One region of the Paenibacillus sp. RUD330 genome, then DNA from elsewhere that is predicted to be linked to it. Evidence: riboswitches for the same ligand, from Rfam matches in the RefSeq annotation. Region 1 holds a riboswitch; the other holds the start of a gene.

The links. A riboswitch is a leader RNA that binds a small molecule or an ion and turns the genes downstream of it on or off. The one in region 1 is predicted to bind ZMP and ZTP.
Region 2: it holds a riboswitch for ZMP and ZTP, as region 1 does, so the genes downstream of both, CIC07_RS00775 (bifunctional 5,10-methylenetetrahydrofolate dehydrogenase/5,10-methenyltetrahydrofolate cyclohydrolase) here and CIC07_RS23125 (TIGR01440 family protein) in region 1, are expected to answer to the same signal.

Annotation. Positions count from the first base shown of each region.
Region 1 covers NZ_CP022655.2:5,093,685-5,101,118, reverse strand. Annotated here, with positions in the region: gene CIC07_RS23140 (L-threonylcarbamoyladenylate synthase) at 1-402, shown strand, start outside; gene CIC07_RS23135 (manganese efflux pump MntP) at 1,283-1,849, shown strand; gene CIC07_RS23130 (low molecular weight protein arginine phosphatase) at 1,901-2,497, shown strand; ZMP/ZTP riboswitch at 2,625-2,706, shown strand; gene CIC07_RS23125 (TIGR01440 family protein) at 2,889-3,491, shown strand; gene CIC07_RS23120 (serine hydroxymethyltransferase) at 3,735-4,982, shown strand; gene upp (uracil phosphoribosyltransferase) at 5,317-5,946, shown strand; gene wecB (non-hydrolyzing UDP-N-acetylglucosamine 2-epimerase) at 5,964-7,109, shown strand; gene CIC07_RS23105 (AtpZ/AtpI family protein) at 7,297-7,434, shown strand, end outside.
Region 2 covers NZ_CP022655.2:169,103-176,536, reverse strand. Annotated here, with positions in the region: gene CIC07_RS00795 (ABC-F family ATP-binding cassette domain-containing protein) at 1-1,339, opposite strand, end outside; gene CIC07_RS00790 (TerC family protein) at 1,498-2,289, opposite strand; gene CIC07_RS00785 (hypothetical protein) at 2,704-3,027, shown strand; gene CIC07_RS00780 (transporter) at 3,066-3,467, shown strand; gene CIC07_RS00775 (bifunctional 5,10-methylenetetrahydrofolate dehydrogenase/5,10-methenyltetrahydrofolate cyclohydrolase) at 3,896-4,747, opposite strand; ZMP/ZTP riboswitch at 4,808-4,889, opposite strand; gene CIC07_RS00770 (phosphodiester glycosidase family protein) at 5,033-5,968, shown strand; gene CIC07_RS00765 (bifunctional glycosyltransferase family 2/GtrA family protein) at 5,982-7,019, shown strand; gene CIC07_RS00760 (class I SAM-dependent methyltransferase) at 7,393-7,434, shown strand, end outside.

The DNA.
Region 1 (7,434 bases):
TCCGAGACCGCGGCTTCCCAGCCGGCGGCGCCCCGCTCTCCCGGCATGAAATACGCCCATTATGCGCCGCGCGGGGAGATGACCCTCGTATCCGGCTCGCCGGAAGCGGTGCGCGCGTATATCCAAGCCGAGGCCGATGCGGCATGTGCAATGGGGCTGCGCACCGGCATTCTCGCCTACGAGGAGACGGCGGCTTCCTACCGGGCCGATGCTGTCCTGGCCTGCGGCTCCCTCGGGAAGCTGGATAGCGCCGCCCGATCGCTCTACGCCGTTTTGCGAGAGTTCGACGAGCTCGGCGCCGAGCGGATTTGGGCAGAAGCCTGCCCGTCGGACGGCATCGGTCTTGCTCTGCTCAACCGGCTGGCCAAGGCCGCCGGCGGCAGGCAGGTCGATGCGGGCTGACTGCAGCTCCATCTGCGGGCTGACTGCAGCTCCATAAGCGGGCTGGCCTCAGCTTGATTTATTTTCCTGAAGCATCATAGGCTATCGGACATACGATCCGTTATTTCATGCAAATCGTGCGTTAAAATAATTTTAACGGACATAGGATCCGCTATTTCATGCGAATACATTGAAAACAGCGGGTTTCTGCCTAAATAGCGGAACGTATGTCCGTTAACTGCAAGGAAACCGGCTTTGGGGCGAAATAGCGGAACGTATGTCCGATAAACGGTAGGTTCCCCGCCATGTGCTGAATTTGCGATACCTACAAAACGCAATGGTTCCTGCTGGCTGCGTGGCTGCAGACCACGCACCACCCGCCGACCGAGCTCGGTCGAGCGCCTCAGGCCCTCGTCCCGCCGAGCAAGCTGGGTCCAGGACGTCAAACCTCGGTCGAGCGCCTCAGGCCCTCGTCCCGCCGAGCGAGCTGGGTCCAGGACGTCAAACCTCGGTCGAGCGCCTCAGGGCCTCGTCCCGCCGAGCGAGCTGGGTCCAGGACGTCAAACCTCACTCGGGCGAATCGGACCTTTTCCCGCCCAGCCAGCGCGCAAGAGCTCGTCCCGCCGAGCTCGGTCGAGCGCATCGGACCTCGCCCCGTCGAGCGAGCAGGTCGAGCGCGTCAGGCCCTCGTCCCGCCCAGCCAGCGCGCAAGACCGCGCCCTGCCGAGCGAGCCCGGTCCAGGACGCAAGACCTCGCCCGGGAGCATCGGCCCTCGTCCCGCCGAGCGAACCGAGCTCTGCGCCGCACCTCGCCCGACTCTTCGGGACAGGTCATAATCTCTCTCCTTGTCCGCATAAGCTGGATAGAACAAGCCAGCGTAGGTAAGGAGAGATTGCGCAAATGTTGGAAGCGGGACTGCATGAAGGACAGCTGCTCACTTTATTGATCATGGCGCTAGCTCTCGGGATGGATGCCTTTTCGCTGGGCGTCGGCATCGGAATGAGGGGCATCCGGATCCGGGACATCTTGAAGCTGAGTCTGATTATCGGCATTTTCCATGTCGTCATGCCGCTTCTGGGCTTGTACACGGGCCATTACATGAGCTTTCTGCTTGGTCACGTGGCGACGGCGGCTGCGGGAATCCTGCTCATCCTGCTCGGCGGCCATATGCTTCTCGCCGCTTGGAGAGGCGATGGCGAGTCGCCGTCCTTCGCGGACCACAGGACCGCGGGAGGCATGCTGCTGTTCGCTCTGAGCGTCAGTGTCGATTCCTTCTCCGTCGGAATTTCGCTGGGCATGTTCGCAGCCGACCTGATTCTCACCATCCTGCTGTTCGGACTGGCCGGAGGGCTGATGTCGGTAGCCGGACTGCTGGCCGGCCGGCGCATCGGAAAAAGCCTGGGGAGCTACGGGGAAGCGGCGGGCGGCGCGATTTTACTTACTTTCGGCATCCTCTTCCTGCTGTAGGGACATCCCGGCGGCAGGAGAAGCCGCTCAAGGGAAAAGGAGAGGGAGTCCATGCGCATCTTGTTTGTCTGTACCGGAAACACATGCCGTTCCCCGATGGCGGAGGCATTCCTGAGGGAGCTTTCGGCCGAGAGGGGGCTGCGGCTTGAAGTCCGCTCAGCGGGAGTATCCACCGTGGACGGATTGCCTGTATCGCGCCATGCGCTTCAGGTGCTGGAAAACAGCGGCATCGCTCATAAGGGCTCATCGACGCCTGCGAGCGAAGGCCTGCTTGAATGGGCCGATCTCGTGCTGACGATGACTTCCTCCCACAAGCAAGCGCTTCTGAGGCATTGGCCGGAGGCTTCCGGCAAAGTCCATACCTTGAAGGAATACTCCTTGCCGGGACGGGACGGAGCGGGCGGAGAGCTGGACAGGCACTACAGCGAAAGAATGATCGCCCGGTCGCTTGGCCGCCGTCCCGACGACGCTTTGGAACGGCGGATCCGGGAGCTGGAGCGCCAGCTTCCCCATCCGGACATCGCCGATCCGTACGGAGGCTCCTACGAGGATTACGCCCGCTGCGCGGAGGAAATCCGCGAGGCGCTGTCGGGCTTGCTGGAGCGTCCGGAATTCCAATCCCGGCCATCCGAAAGGAATGAGGGGTAGCGGGATCGGCAGCGGAACCGCTTCTTTTTCCGGACTCGCATCCATTGGGAAAAAGAGGCCCTGCAGAAGGCTTATCCATCATTGACTTTCCCTTTTCGTGTAAGCTATGATGAAGGCAAGAAACAACGGTTTCCGGTGTAACTGGCGACGAAGTGGGATTAACCACGATGGAGCATCGGAACATACGGCCGGTCGCCTGGGCAGAGAGCAAGCACGCAAACTTTTTTGCGCGCGTTGCTCTCTTTGTCATTTTGGGTAGTCTCGTCTAAAAGGCCTTCGGTCCGGTATAATAGAACCGAAACGGCGAACTTGTCCCTTGTTCCGGGAGCCGCTTGCAGCGGAGACGCTTGCAGCGGAGACGGAAGAGGGGCGGAGACAGGAGGATGCTGGAATGACGAATGGATCGAAGCCGGAGGCGGCGATAACCGCCGGGGTCGAAACGCTTGTGCGCGAGCTCGCCGGCGGCGGACGCCTGCGGGAAGGGCAGCTGCTCGTTCTCGGAGTGAGCACGAGCGAGGTGCTCGGCAGGCGCATCGGAACCTCGGGCAGCACGGATGCGGCAGCGGCGGTTTTTGCCGGCGTGGAGGCGGCGCGCAAGGAGATCGGCTTCACGCCGGTGTTCCAGTGCTGCGAGCATTTGAACCGGGCGCTCGTTCTGGAGCGTGCCGTTGCCGAGAGGCTCGGACTGGAGCAGGTCGCCGCCGTGCCGGTGCCTGGCGCCGGCGGCTCGATGGCCGCTTACGCCTACCGTCGCCTGGCGGATGCATGCCTCGTGGAGACGGTGGAGGCCCATGCCGGCATCGATATCGGCGAAACGCTCATCGGCATGCATTTGCGCCGGGTCGCCGTGCCTCTGCGTCCTTCCCTGAAGCAGATCGGCGAAGCGCGCGTGACGATGGCGTTCACCCGGCCGAAGCTGATCGGGGGCTCGCGCGCCGTCTACGAGCTGCCGGCAGGGGAGGAGCTGTCCGGCTCCGCCGGCAGCTGCGACTGAAGGGCGAGCCTGTCCTGGGCGCTGAGGTTCTAAACGCTGAAAGAACGAATGGCTTAAGCACAGTATTCTTAGGCACTGATGTCTGATCCCTGATGTTCGAGTCCGTTATTCCAACCATTGATGTTCCAATCACAGATGTTCCAATCGCAGATGTTCCAATCGCAGATGTTCCAATCACAGATGTTCCAATGACTGATGTTCTGATCACTGATGCATCCATTATGAGGGAGGACTTGATCCAACATGGAAAATCTCCGCAAGCAGGATCCTGAAGTATTGAAGGCAATGGGGCTCGAGCTGCAGCGCCAGCGCGACAACATCGAGCTGATCGCATCGGAAAACATCGTCAGCGAAGCCGTCCTTGAAGCGATGGGCAGCGTTCTGACGAACAAATACGCTGAAGGCTATCCGGGCAAGCGCTACTATGGCGGCTGCGAGCATGTCGACATCGTGGAGGACATCGCGCGCGACCGCGCGAAGGAGCTGTTCGGCGCCGAGCACGCCAACGTCCAGCCGCATTCCGGCGCTCAGGCCAACATGGCGGTTTACCTGGCTGCCCTCAAGCCGGGCGATACGGTTCTCGGCATGAACCTGGCCCATGGCGGCCATCTGACGCACGGCAGCCCGGTCAACGCATCCGGCCTTTATTATAACTTCGTCGCATACGGCGTCGAGGAAGACACGTTCACGATCGATTACGACAACCTCCGCAAGGCGGCCTTCAAGCATCGCCCGCGCATGATCGTAGCCGGGGCGAGCGCTTATCCGCGCATCATCGACTTCGAGAAGATCGGCCGGATCGCCAAGGACGTCGGCGCGCTCTTCTTCGTCGACATGGCGCATATCGCCGGCCTGGTAGCCGCCGGCCTGCATCCGAGCCCGGTGCCGCACGCGCATTTCGTGACGACGACGACGCACAAGACGCTGCGCGGACCGCGCGGCGGCCTGATCCTCACGACCAAAGCCTGGGCGGCCGCCATCGACAAGGCGGTCTTCCCGGGATCGCAGGGCGGCCCTCTGATGCACATCATCGCGGCCAAAGCCGTGGCTTTGGGCGAGGCTCTGCAGCCTGAATTCAAAACCTACGCCAAAAACGTCATCGACAATGCGAAGGTGCTGGCCGATTCCCTGTCGGGCAAAGGCCTGAACATCGTTTCCGGCGGCACGGACAACCATCTCATGCTGCTCGATACCCGCAACCTGAACATCACGGGCAAGGAAGCCGAGCATGTGCTCGATTCCGTCGGCATCACGGTGAACAAAAATGCGATCCCGTTCGATCCGACCAGCCCGTTCGTTACGAGCGGCATCCGGATCGGAACGCCGGCCGCGACTTCGCGCGGCATGGACGCGGACGCGATGCGCACGATCGCAGACGTCATCGACATGACCCTCCGCAGTCCGAAGGACGAGGCCGTCCTGGCCAAGGCCGGCGGCATCGTGCGCGAGCTCACGGGCCGCTTCCCGCTCTATACCGACATCAAGTATTAATAGGCAAGAAAACCCCGTCCGGCGGATTTTCCGCTGGACGGGGTTCTTTGCGTGGACAGCCGTTCAGCCGCCTTGCTCTGGGAAGCCGGACACAGCCTAATCATTCCGTATGCCTGCAGGGGAATAGGGGGCGGATCGAGCCGGCCAGCCTTGGAAAATGCGGAAGCGGGAGACAAGGACAGAGCCTGTCTGGAGCCGTCCGCTTCCGCAGCGATATTTTGCCTTCTACAATGCTTGATGCGCTCTCCCTTGGGGAATGCTATAATAGTTGGGATTATGCTCCGATGCTGTCGGAGAAAAGCAAATTTTAGCGAAATTCAGGAGGGCAACCCCCATGGGCAATCTGGTCATATGCGACCATCCGCTTATCCAGCACAAGCTGACGTATATTCGGGACAAAGACACCAAGACCAAAGACTTCCGCGAGCTTGTCGACGAAGTAGCCACGCTGATGGCCTATGAGATCACGAGGGAAATGCCCCTGGACACGATCCGGGTGGAGACTCCCGTCGCCGTGGCCGAATCCAAAGTACTGTCCGGCAGGATGCTCGGCATCGTGCCTATTCTGCGCGCCGGCCTGGGCATGGTCGACGGCATCCTCAAGCTGATTCCGGCCGCCAAGGTAGGGCATATCGGGCTCTCCCGCGACCATGACACGCTGCTGCCGACGGAATATTACATCAATCTTCCTACAGACGCGACGGAGCGGCTGCTCATCGTCGTCGATCCGATGCTGGCGACCGGAGGCTCGGCCAACGCCGCCATCGAGGCGCTCAAGAAGCGCGGCTGCACCCAGCTCAAGCTGATGGTGCTGATCGCATCTCCGGAAGGCATTCGCGCCGTTCAGGAAGCGCATCCCGAGATCGACATCTACGCCGCGGCCGTGGACGAGAAGCTCAACGAGAAGGGCTACATCATTCCGGGCCTTGGCGACGCCGGCGACCGGATGTTCGGAACGAAGTAAGGGGGAGAAGGAACCGCATGGAGAAGCTGAAAGTGATGACCGTCTTCGGCACGAGGCCGGAGGCGGTCAAGATGGCTCCGCTTGTGCTGGAGCTGCAGAAGCATTCGGAGCAGATCGAGCCGATCGTCTGCGTGACGGCCCAGCACCGCCAGATTCTGGACCAGGTGCTGGAGCTTTTCCGCATCAAGCCGGACTATGATCTCAACGTCATGAAGGACCGCCAGACGCTGACCGAGACGACCGTACGCGTGCTGGAGGGAATCGAGCCTGTGCTGAAGGAGGCCCGTCCGGATATCGTGCTCGTGCACGGGGACACCCAGACGACGTTCCTGGCCAGCTACGCTTCGTTCCTGCAGCAGATCCAGGTGGGCCATGTCGAAGCGGGCCTGCGCACCTGGAACAAGATGTCCCCGTATCCGGAGGAGATGAACCGCCAGCTGGCCGGCGTTCTGTCGGACGTGCACTTCGCGCCGACGGACTGGTCCGCAGGCAATCTGCGCCGGGAAAGCAAGCCGGAATCCGCGATCTATGTGACCGGCAATACGGCGACGGACGTCTTCCAGTATACGGTGGATCCGGAATTCACCCACCCGATGCTGGACTGGGCTGCCGGCAAGCGCCTCATCCTGATGACCGCCCACCGGCGCGAATCGCTCGGCGAGCCGCATCGCAACATCTTCCGCGCCGTCAAGCGCATCGCCGATGAATTCGACGACATCGCCATCGTGTACGCCGTGCACCCGAATCCCGCCGTACGCGAGCCGGCGCAGGAGCTTTTGGGCAACCATCCGCGGATCAAGCTGATCGAGCCGCTGGACGTGTTCGAGATTCACAACTTCTTCCCGCATACGTATCTGCTTCTCACCGACTCCGGCGGCATGCAGGAGGAAGCTCCTTCCTTCGGCATCCCGACGCTGGTGCTGCGGGATACGACCGAGCGCCCGGAGGGCATCGAGGCCGGAACGCTGGAGCTGGTCGGCACGGACGAGACCCGCGTCTACGAGCGGACCCGCGCGCTGCTTACCGACCAGGGAACGTATGAGCGCATGAGCCAGGCGGCCAATCCGTACGGAGACGGGGCTGCGTCGGAGAGAATCGTCGCCGCCATCCTGCATCATTTTGGCAGAGGCGAAAGACCCGAACCGTTCACACAACGTTCATAGTTTTCGGGGGAAGAGCGTCAACTCCAACAACGGCACAGCATACAGTTCAACTGTATGGTTTGCCAAAGCGAAAAATCCCGTCATTTCAAGGTTTTTTTGCCCAAGTTCACGGAAAGTTTGCTATTATCAAAATTGACAAACCTTCGATTGCTTGGATAAAATAATGAGGGTTGATTGGGGACAAACCATGGCCAGGAAGAGCAAGGGAGAAGACCCGCTGAAGGCGCTTGCGCTTGTAGGCGCGCTCGGCATCGATGTTGCCATATGCACATACATCGGTTATTGGCTCGCTGCCCGTTACGGGGGAACTCCAGGATGGATCATC
Region 2 (7,434 bases), 640 kb from region 1:
GTCCGCCGGACAGATTGCCGATCGTCTTGCTGAGATCCGCCTCGGAGAACTGGAGCATCGACAGGAACTTGTTCACCTTCTTGCGCGGCGCGTCCAGCCCCAGCCCATACGTGTTCACGGCATGGCTGACCGTATCCTTCGGATCGAGCTCCTCCCACATGCGGTTGAAGTAGGCGTACCCGACGCCCTTCTCCCAGCTCACCTCGCCTCTCTCCGGCTTCTCCTGTCCCGTAAGCGCCTTGATGAGCGTCGACTTGCCGCTTCCGTTCGGACCGGCGATGACGAGACGGTCTTCCTTCTGGATATCGAAGCTGACGTTCTCGAAGATGGTCCGGCCGCCGTAGGCTTGTCCGATTGCTTTGACCTCCGCCAGCTTGTCCGGGAACCGGAGCCTCTCGTAAATGTCGGTGATGAGCACGTTCACGGGATGAGGCTCGATCCGCTTCCTGCTGTCGGCCAGCTTGCGCGACAGACGGTCCTTGGCCGCCTTGCGCTCCGCCCGGCTGTCGATCGCCTCCGACTCCATGAGCAGGAGCTCCTCCTCCCACTCGAACTGGCGGTCGAGCTCCTTCTTGCGCATCTTCTTCTTGCGGACGTAGTCGGTGTAGTTTCCTTCATACTCCTGGAAATGATAATTCTCGATCTCGATCGTCCGCGTGACGACCTTGTCGATGAACTGCCGGTCATGGGAAATCAGGATCATGGCGCCGCCGAACCGGTACAGCCACTGCTCCAGCCAAGCGATTCCCTCAATGTCCAGATAGTTGGTCGGCTCGTCGAGCAGGACGACATCAGGCTGCTCCACGAGCAGCTTGGCGAGCGCGGCGCGGTTGCGCCAGCCTCCCGACAGCTCGTCCACCGGCTGATGGCGCGAGCGGTCGTTGAACCCGAGCTTCGTCAGCACCGTATTGATTTCGACGGACACGTTCCAGCCGTCCAGATGCTCCATCTGCTCGAACAGCTCCGCCTGCCTCGACAGCAGCCGGTCCATCTCGCCGTCATCCGTGACAGTTCCCAGCTTCTCCGCCACCTCCTGCAGCTCCCGCTCGATCAGAGCCACCTGCTCGAAGCACAGCTCCAGCTCCTGCTGGACGGACAGGCTGCCGCTCATCTCCGAAAATTGGGAGAAGTAGCCGATCCGCGCCTTCGGATCGACCTCCACCTTGCCCGATGTCGGCTCATCCTTGCCCATGATCAGCTTGAACAGCGTCGACTTGCCGGCGCCGTTGCGCCCGATGACGGCGACGCGCTCGCCCTGGCCCACGCGAAAATAAATTTCGCGAAATATGAGAGCATCCTCGTATTTCTTCGTGACATTTTCTAGCCTTATGACGCTCATCTTTTCCCCTCTTTCCCGTTCCCCCGACTGGAAGCACTCTCTTCATTCTACCAGCAATGGCGGCGAAGGCGACAATATTCCGAGCAGCCGGTCCGATGACGAAAAAAACCGGACGCCGCTGTCGGCGTCCGGCCTTGCATGCCTTGATGAATTCCGCGTTACATCGAGCTTCCCGTCTCCGCTTTCACCTCCGGCTTGGCCTTGCCGGACAAGAACCAGCCGCAGGCCGCAATCAGCACAAGCACGATGTAGAACGTCAGCTTCCAGGCTGTCGATTCGGCAAAGTCATGCGGGATGACATGGAGCGCGGGATGCGCCAGCGTGTGCACCGCCAGCTTGACGCCCACCCAGCCGACGATGACAAAGGCGGCGACTTCGAGCGACGGCCTGCTCTCGAGCAGCTTGACGAACCAGTTGGCCGCGAATCGCATGATCAGGAGGCCGATGAAGCCGCCCAGGAAGATGACGGCGAAGTGGCCGCCGTCCATGCCGCCGATCTTCGGCAGGCTCGTCGCCGGCAGCGCCACGGCCAGCGCCACAGCAGCCAGGATGGAGTCGACGGCGAAGGCGATGTCCGCCAGCTCCACCTTGATGACCGTCGGCCAGAACCCGGCTTTGGGCTTGGCTCCGGTATGCGGCTCCGCGTTCCGCTCGCCTTTTTTGACGATCACTTTACGGAAGATGTGATTGAGGGCAATAAACAGGAGGTACAGCGCTCCTATCGCCTGAACCTGCCATACGTCCACGAGGAACGAGATGACGAACAGGGACGCGAAGCGGAACACGAACGCTCCGGCGAGGCCGTAGAAGAGAGCTTTCTTGCGTTCCTTCTCCGGCAGATGTTTCACCATGATCGCCAGCACGAGCGCATTGTCGGCCGCCAGCAATCCTTCCAGGGCAATGAGGACGAGCAGCACCCATCCATATTCCATCAATAAAGCGAAATCCATCTTCTTCCTCCTCCAAATGAGCTGGCCGAACGCAAAAAGACCCTTGTCTCCCGAGGACATGAATGGCCTCGGATGCACAAAGGTCTCGCTAACAATGCGGTTCGGCATTGCCAGTAAAGCCGGAGAGCGGGCTCTCGTATTGACGACTTTACTGTGGCAGCTACTCCCCTTCGGAGTCCGGTTTTCTTTTGCGTGCTACAACAGCTTTAATGATTGGTCTGTTGTAGTACGGGGATGAGCCCGGATGGTTTCTTTTTTATTCGGAAAATGTCCAGGGCCCGGCAAGGCTCGGGATCCGCCATCGCCGCAGCAAGCCGAATGGCAGCGCATGCCGGCTTGCCTGTCCGCGCCGTAACCTCGCCATAGGCATCTGCATAGGATAACCCAGGTTTGAAAAAAAGGAGGGTCATCCTCATGAGCTCATCCTATACCCACACGGAAGCGGCGGTTATGGAGCCGTTCTACAAATGCGAGCCGCATGTCGACCACACGCTGCGGTCGGTCAAGAGCCATCTGCATCAGCTCTGCTCGCAGCATGCGAATCGGCTCGTCAAGGTGGAGACGATCGACGGGGACGTCTTCGAAGGCTACATCGTCCATTGCCACAAAAGCATCCTCTGCATCCGTCTCTCCAATGAAGGCTGCAGCCGCGCCTTCCTGCCGGGACCGGTCAATCCGTACAACAATGTGATTCTGCCGCTGGTCCTGTTCGATCTGCTCGCCATCACCTTGCTGTAGCCTCTCGCCGTCAGCATGATCTGAAAGGAGTTTTGACCATGGGTTTCATGCTTCCTACGCCCCCGGGATTGCCCGGAGGATTTCCGGGCGGGTTCCCAGGCGGTGCGCCAGGCGGTGTTCCGGGCGGGTTCCCGGGCGGAGTTCCGGGCGGTGGGCCGGGCAGTGTTCCCGGCGGTCCGGCAGGCGGGGCTCAGGCCCCCTCCTCGCCGCCGCCTCAAGCGGTGCCGCAGAAGCCGCTCGTCTCGACCTTCGCCGTAGATCCCGGCGCCATCTCGGGCTGCTCCTTCCGCTTCACGTACATCTGGCCCCGTTTCGGGCCCGGCTTCTGGTTCTATCCCGTCTTTGTCGGGCGCACATCCGTCGCAGGGTTCCGCTGGACCGGATTCAGCTGGGCATTCTCAGGCCTGGATCTGCAGAGCGTCGAATCCTTCACCTGTTAACAGCAAGAAACAAGGCTGTTGCCGAGCAAGACTCGGCAACGGCCCCACCCCACGATCACTTTCGCTTCGCTCCAAGGCCCGATTCGGGCCTTATTTGCTCTCCATGACCACTCTCGCTTCGCTCCAAGGCCCGATTCGGGCCTTATTTGCTCTCCATGACCACTCTCGCTTCGCTCCAAGGCCCGATTCGGGCCTTATTTGCTCTCCACGACCCCTCTCGTTTCGCTCCAAGGCCCGATTCGAGCCTTATTTGCTCTCCATGACCACTCTGCTTCGCTCCAAGGATCAATTCGAGCCTTATTTGCTCTCCATGACCACTCTCGCTTCGCTCCAAGGCCCGATTCGAGCCTTATTTGCTCTCCATGACCCCTCTCGCTTCGCTCCAAGGCCCGATTCGAGCCTTATTTGCCCCGCTTCCGTCTTCTTGATCAACGGGCGGAGCAGGCTTTCTCCGCCGCATCCACCGTATGCTTGAGCAGCATCGCGATCGTGACCGGACCTACTCCTGCGGGAACCGGGGTGATCGCGCTCGCCCTGACGGCGCAGGCCTCGTAGTCGGCGTCGCCGACATTTCCTTCGTTGTAGCCGGCATCGAGAACGACGGCGCCTTCCTTGATCCATTCTCCCTGAATGAACTTCGGCTTGCCGACGGCCGCCACGACGATATCTCCAAGCGCTACGATCTCGCTGAGCCGCTGCGTCCTGGAATGGCAGACGGTCACCGTCGCGTTGCGGTTCAGGAGCATGAGCGACACCGGCTTGCCAAGGATCGGACTGCGTCCGACGACGACGGCATGCTTGCCCTCGATCGGAAGGCCGTAATAGTCGAGAATGGCGACGATGGCCGCAGGCGTGCAGGAGGGATAGGCTGCGTATCCGAAGGCGTTTTGCGCAAAGCCGAGCGCCGTGACCCCGTCCACATCCTTGTCGATCGCGATGGCCTCGAACGCCTCCCTCTCGTCGATCTGCTCCGGCACGGGATGCTGCAGCAGGATGCCGTGAACGGCGGGATCCTCGTTCAGTCCGCGGATCACGTCCACCAGCCCGCCTGTCGTCGTTCCCGAATCGAGATGGATTCTCTTGGACTCCATGCCGAGCTTGCGGCAGGCATTGCCCTTCATGCGGACGTACGTCTCCGAAGCCGGATCATTCCCCACCAGGATCGTAACCAGGCACGGCACGACTCCTTTTCCGGCAAGAGCTTCGACTCTTCTGGCCAACTGCTCCTTGATTTCCCCGGCCACTCGGGCCCCATCCAATATCAGCGTTTGCTCCGGCATTTCGGCAGCTCTCCTTTTTTTGTCCGCTTAAAAACGCAAAGAGGCAAGGGGTATCCCCCTTACCTCTGCCCAGGCGTACGGCTGCTGTATCCATGCGCTCCCTCATGGTTGGACCCATGCTCCGCCAGTCACGCACAGTCGGAATTTACTTTTGATGATACTGAAATCCGGAAGGATTGTAAATGCATTTTCTGCGGCTGGCGGATCGGCGCCCACGCATTTAAGTTTCATTACAGGTAGCGGATCTAAGATAACGGCAACAACCTCTCGAAGGAGTGATCGGCCATGTTCCGCCGGCGCAAAAAAACCAAAATCATCGCCATCATCGCGATGTTCCTCCTCATCCTGTCCGCCGTCCTGTACCGTCTGGCAGACCGCTATCTGATCGAGCATGCCGAAGTCGTCGTCGCCCCGAACAGCACCGCCGTCAGGCAGACGACGGCCGCTTCGTCCACAGCGCAGGTCCAGTCGGATGACTGGAATTATTCCGATGACAACCAGACGATAAGCATCCAGAAAGTCCAGACAGGCTCCGGCTCGGATGCCGTCACCTACTTCGTGGCGGACGTGAAATTTGCCGACAGCGCGAACGTGCTGACCGCCCTGGCGAAAAACACCTTCGGCACGAACATCACCGAAAACACGTCGGCGATCGCTGCGGCGAACAACGCCGTGCTGGCGATCAACGGCGACTACTACGGCTTCCGCAGCGATGGAGTGATCATCCGCAACGGCACCTTGTACCGGGACGAGCCGGCGCGCGACGGCCTGGCGCTGCTCGGCAACGGCACCCTGGAAACCTATGACGAAGAACAGACCTCCTCCGCCGACCTGCTTGCCGAGGGAGCGACGAACACATTCTCCTTCGGCCCGGTTCTCGTGAAGGACGGCGAGGTCGCAGGCGACTTCAGCAGCGTGCGCATCGACAGCAACTTCGGCAACCGTTCCATTCAAGACTCCAATCCTCGGACCGGAATCGGGATGATCGCGCCCAACCATCTGGTGTTTGTCGTGGTCGACGGAAGGAGCAGCGGCTACAGCCGCGGCATGACGCTCACCGAGTTCGCGGACCTGTTCAAGAAGCTCGGCGCCACCGAGGCCTACAATCTCGACGGAGGCGGATCGTCCACGATGTACTTCATGGGCCGGGTCGTGAACAATCCGCTCGGCAAAGGCCGCGAGCGAGGCGTGAGCGACATCATCTATGTTCCCGAGTCCTAAGGAGGCAAACGACATGACGATCCTGATTCCCTCCTACGAGCCGGATGAGCGGCTTCTCGCCCTTGTCGGCAGCCTGAAGGAGGTCAGCTCCGACCCGATTCTGGTCGTGGACGACGGCAGCGGCGAGCGCTACCGGACGATCTTCGATTCCTTGGAGAAAACGGGCTGCACCGTGCTGACGCATCGGTCGAACCAAGGCAAAGGCAGCGCGCTCAAGACCGGCTTCGACTATGTGCGGCGGCAGGGCGGCGGCGAAGGCGTCGTCTGCGCCGACAGCGACGGGCAGCATCTGCCGGGAGACATTCTGCGGATTACGGAGGCGGTCCGCGAGCATCGCCGCCATATCGTGCTCGGCAGCCGGCAATTCACCGGCAAGGTTCCCATGCGGAGCCGCTTCGGGAATTCGGCGACGCGGATGGTCTATGCCCTCGCGACAGGAAGGCCTGTCCAGGATACGCAGACCGGCCTGCGCGGGTATTCCTCCGACATGCTGGACTGGCTGTGCGAGGTTCCGGGCGAGCGCTTCGAATACGAGATGAACATGCTGCTCGAAGCTCCCCAAGCCGGCTACGGACTGGTCGAGGTGCCGATCGACACCGTCTATCTCGAGGACAACAAGTCCTCCCATTTCCGCCCGCTCGCCGATTCCGCCCGGGTCTACTTTCCGTTCCTGAAGTTCTGCGCGTCCTCCGGGTTCGCCGCGATTGTGGACTTCTCGCTGCTGCTCCTGCTCCAATGGCTGACGTCCAGCCTGCTCCTGTCGGTCATCGGAGCGCGGCTATGCAGCTCCATCTTCAATTACACGATGAATCGCCGCATGGTTTTCGACCCTGGCAATAAGGCCGCGATCCGAAAATCGCTGCCCCGGTACTTCTCGCTCGTTCTAGTGATCGTCCTGCTGAACTACGGCCTGATGCTCCTCTTCCATTCCGGCATCGGCATTCCGCTTGTCGCCGCCAAGCTGATGACGGAAGCTTCCCTCTTCCTGTTCAGCTATTGGGCGCAGCGGCAATTTGTATACGCACTGGAGGCCAAAGCGACAGACTGTTGACGAGAGCCGATCCCAGAGGACCCAGCTGTCCAGCAGACTTAAGTCCAGGCGCCATCCTGCGGCACGGCTGCTTGATCGAGCAGATCTTCGGCCTCCAGCCGTGCAGCGGGTTGTCCGTCCTTGCTTTCATCACCGTCTTTCCTGAAGCGCAATCAAAGCAACCAAACGTATCGCGAGTTCGTTCTGGCCCCTCTCGATCGACAGAGTGAAATAGCAGACTGATTGGCCAGACACCCAAAAAATCGCCTCAAATATGTCTAAATCGTGAAATATGCAAAAATTAACGCAATATTATAACATAAATATACAATAAAGTCAAGTGTTGTTTCTTCATTCACCCCAATGATACAACGGAATAGAGGTGATGATGATCATGGAAACAAAAAGCTTGACGGCACTCGTCAGCGCTTTCTCG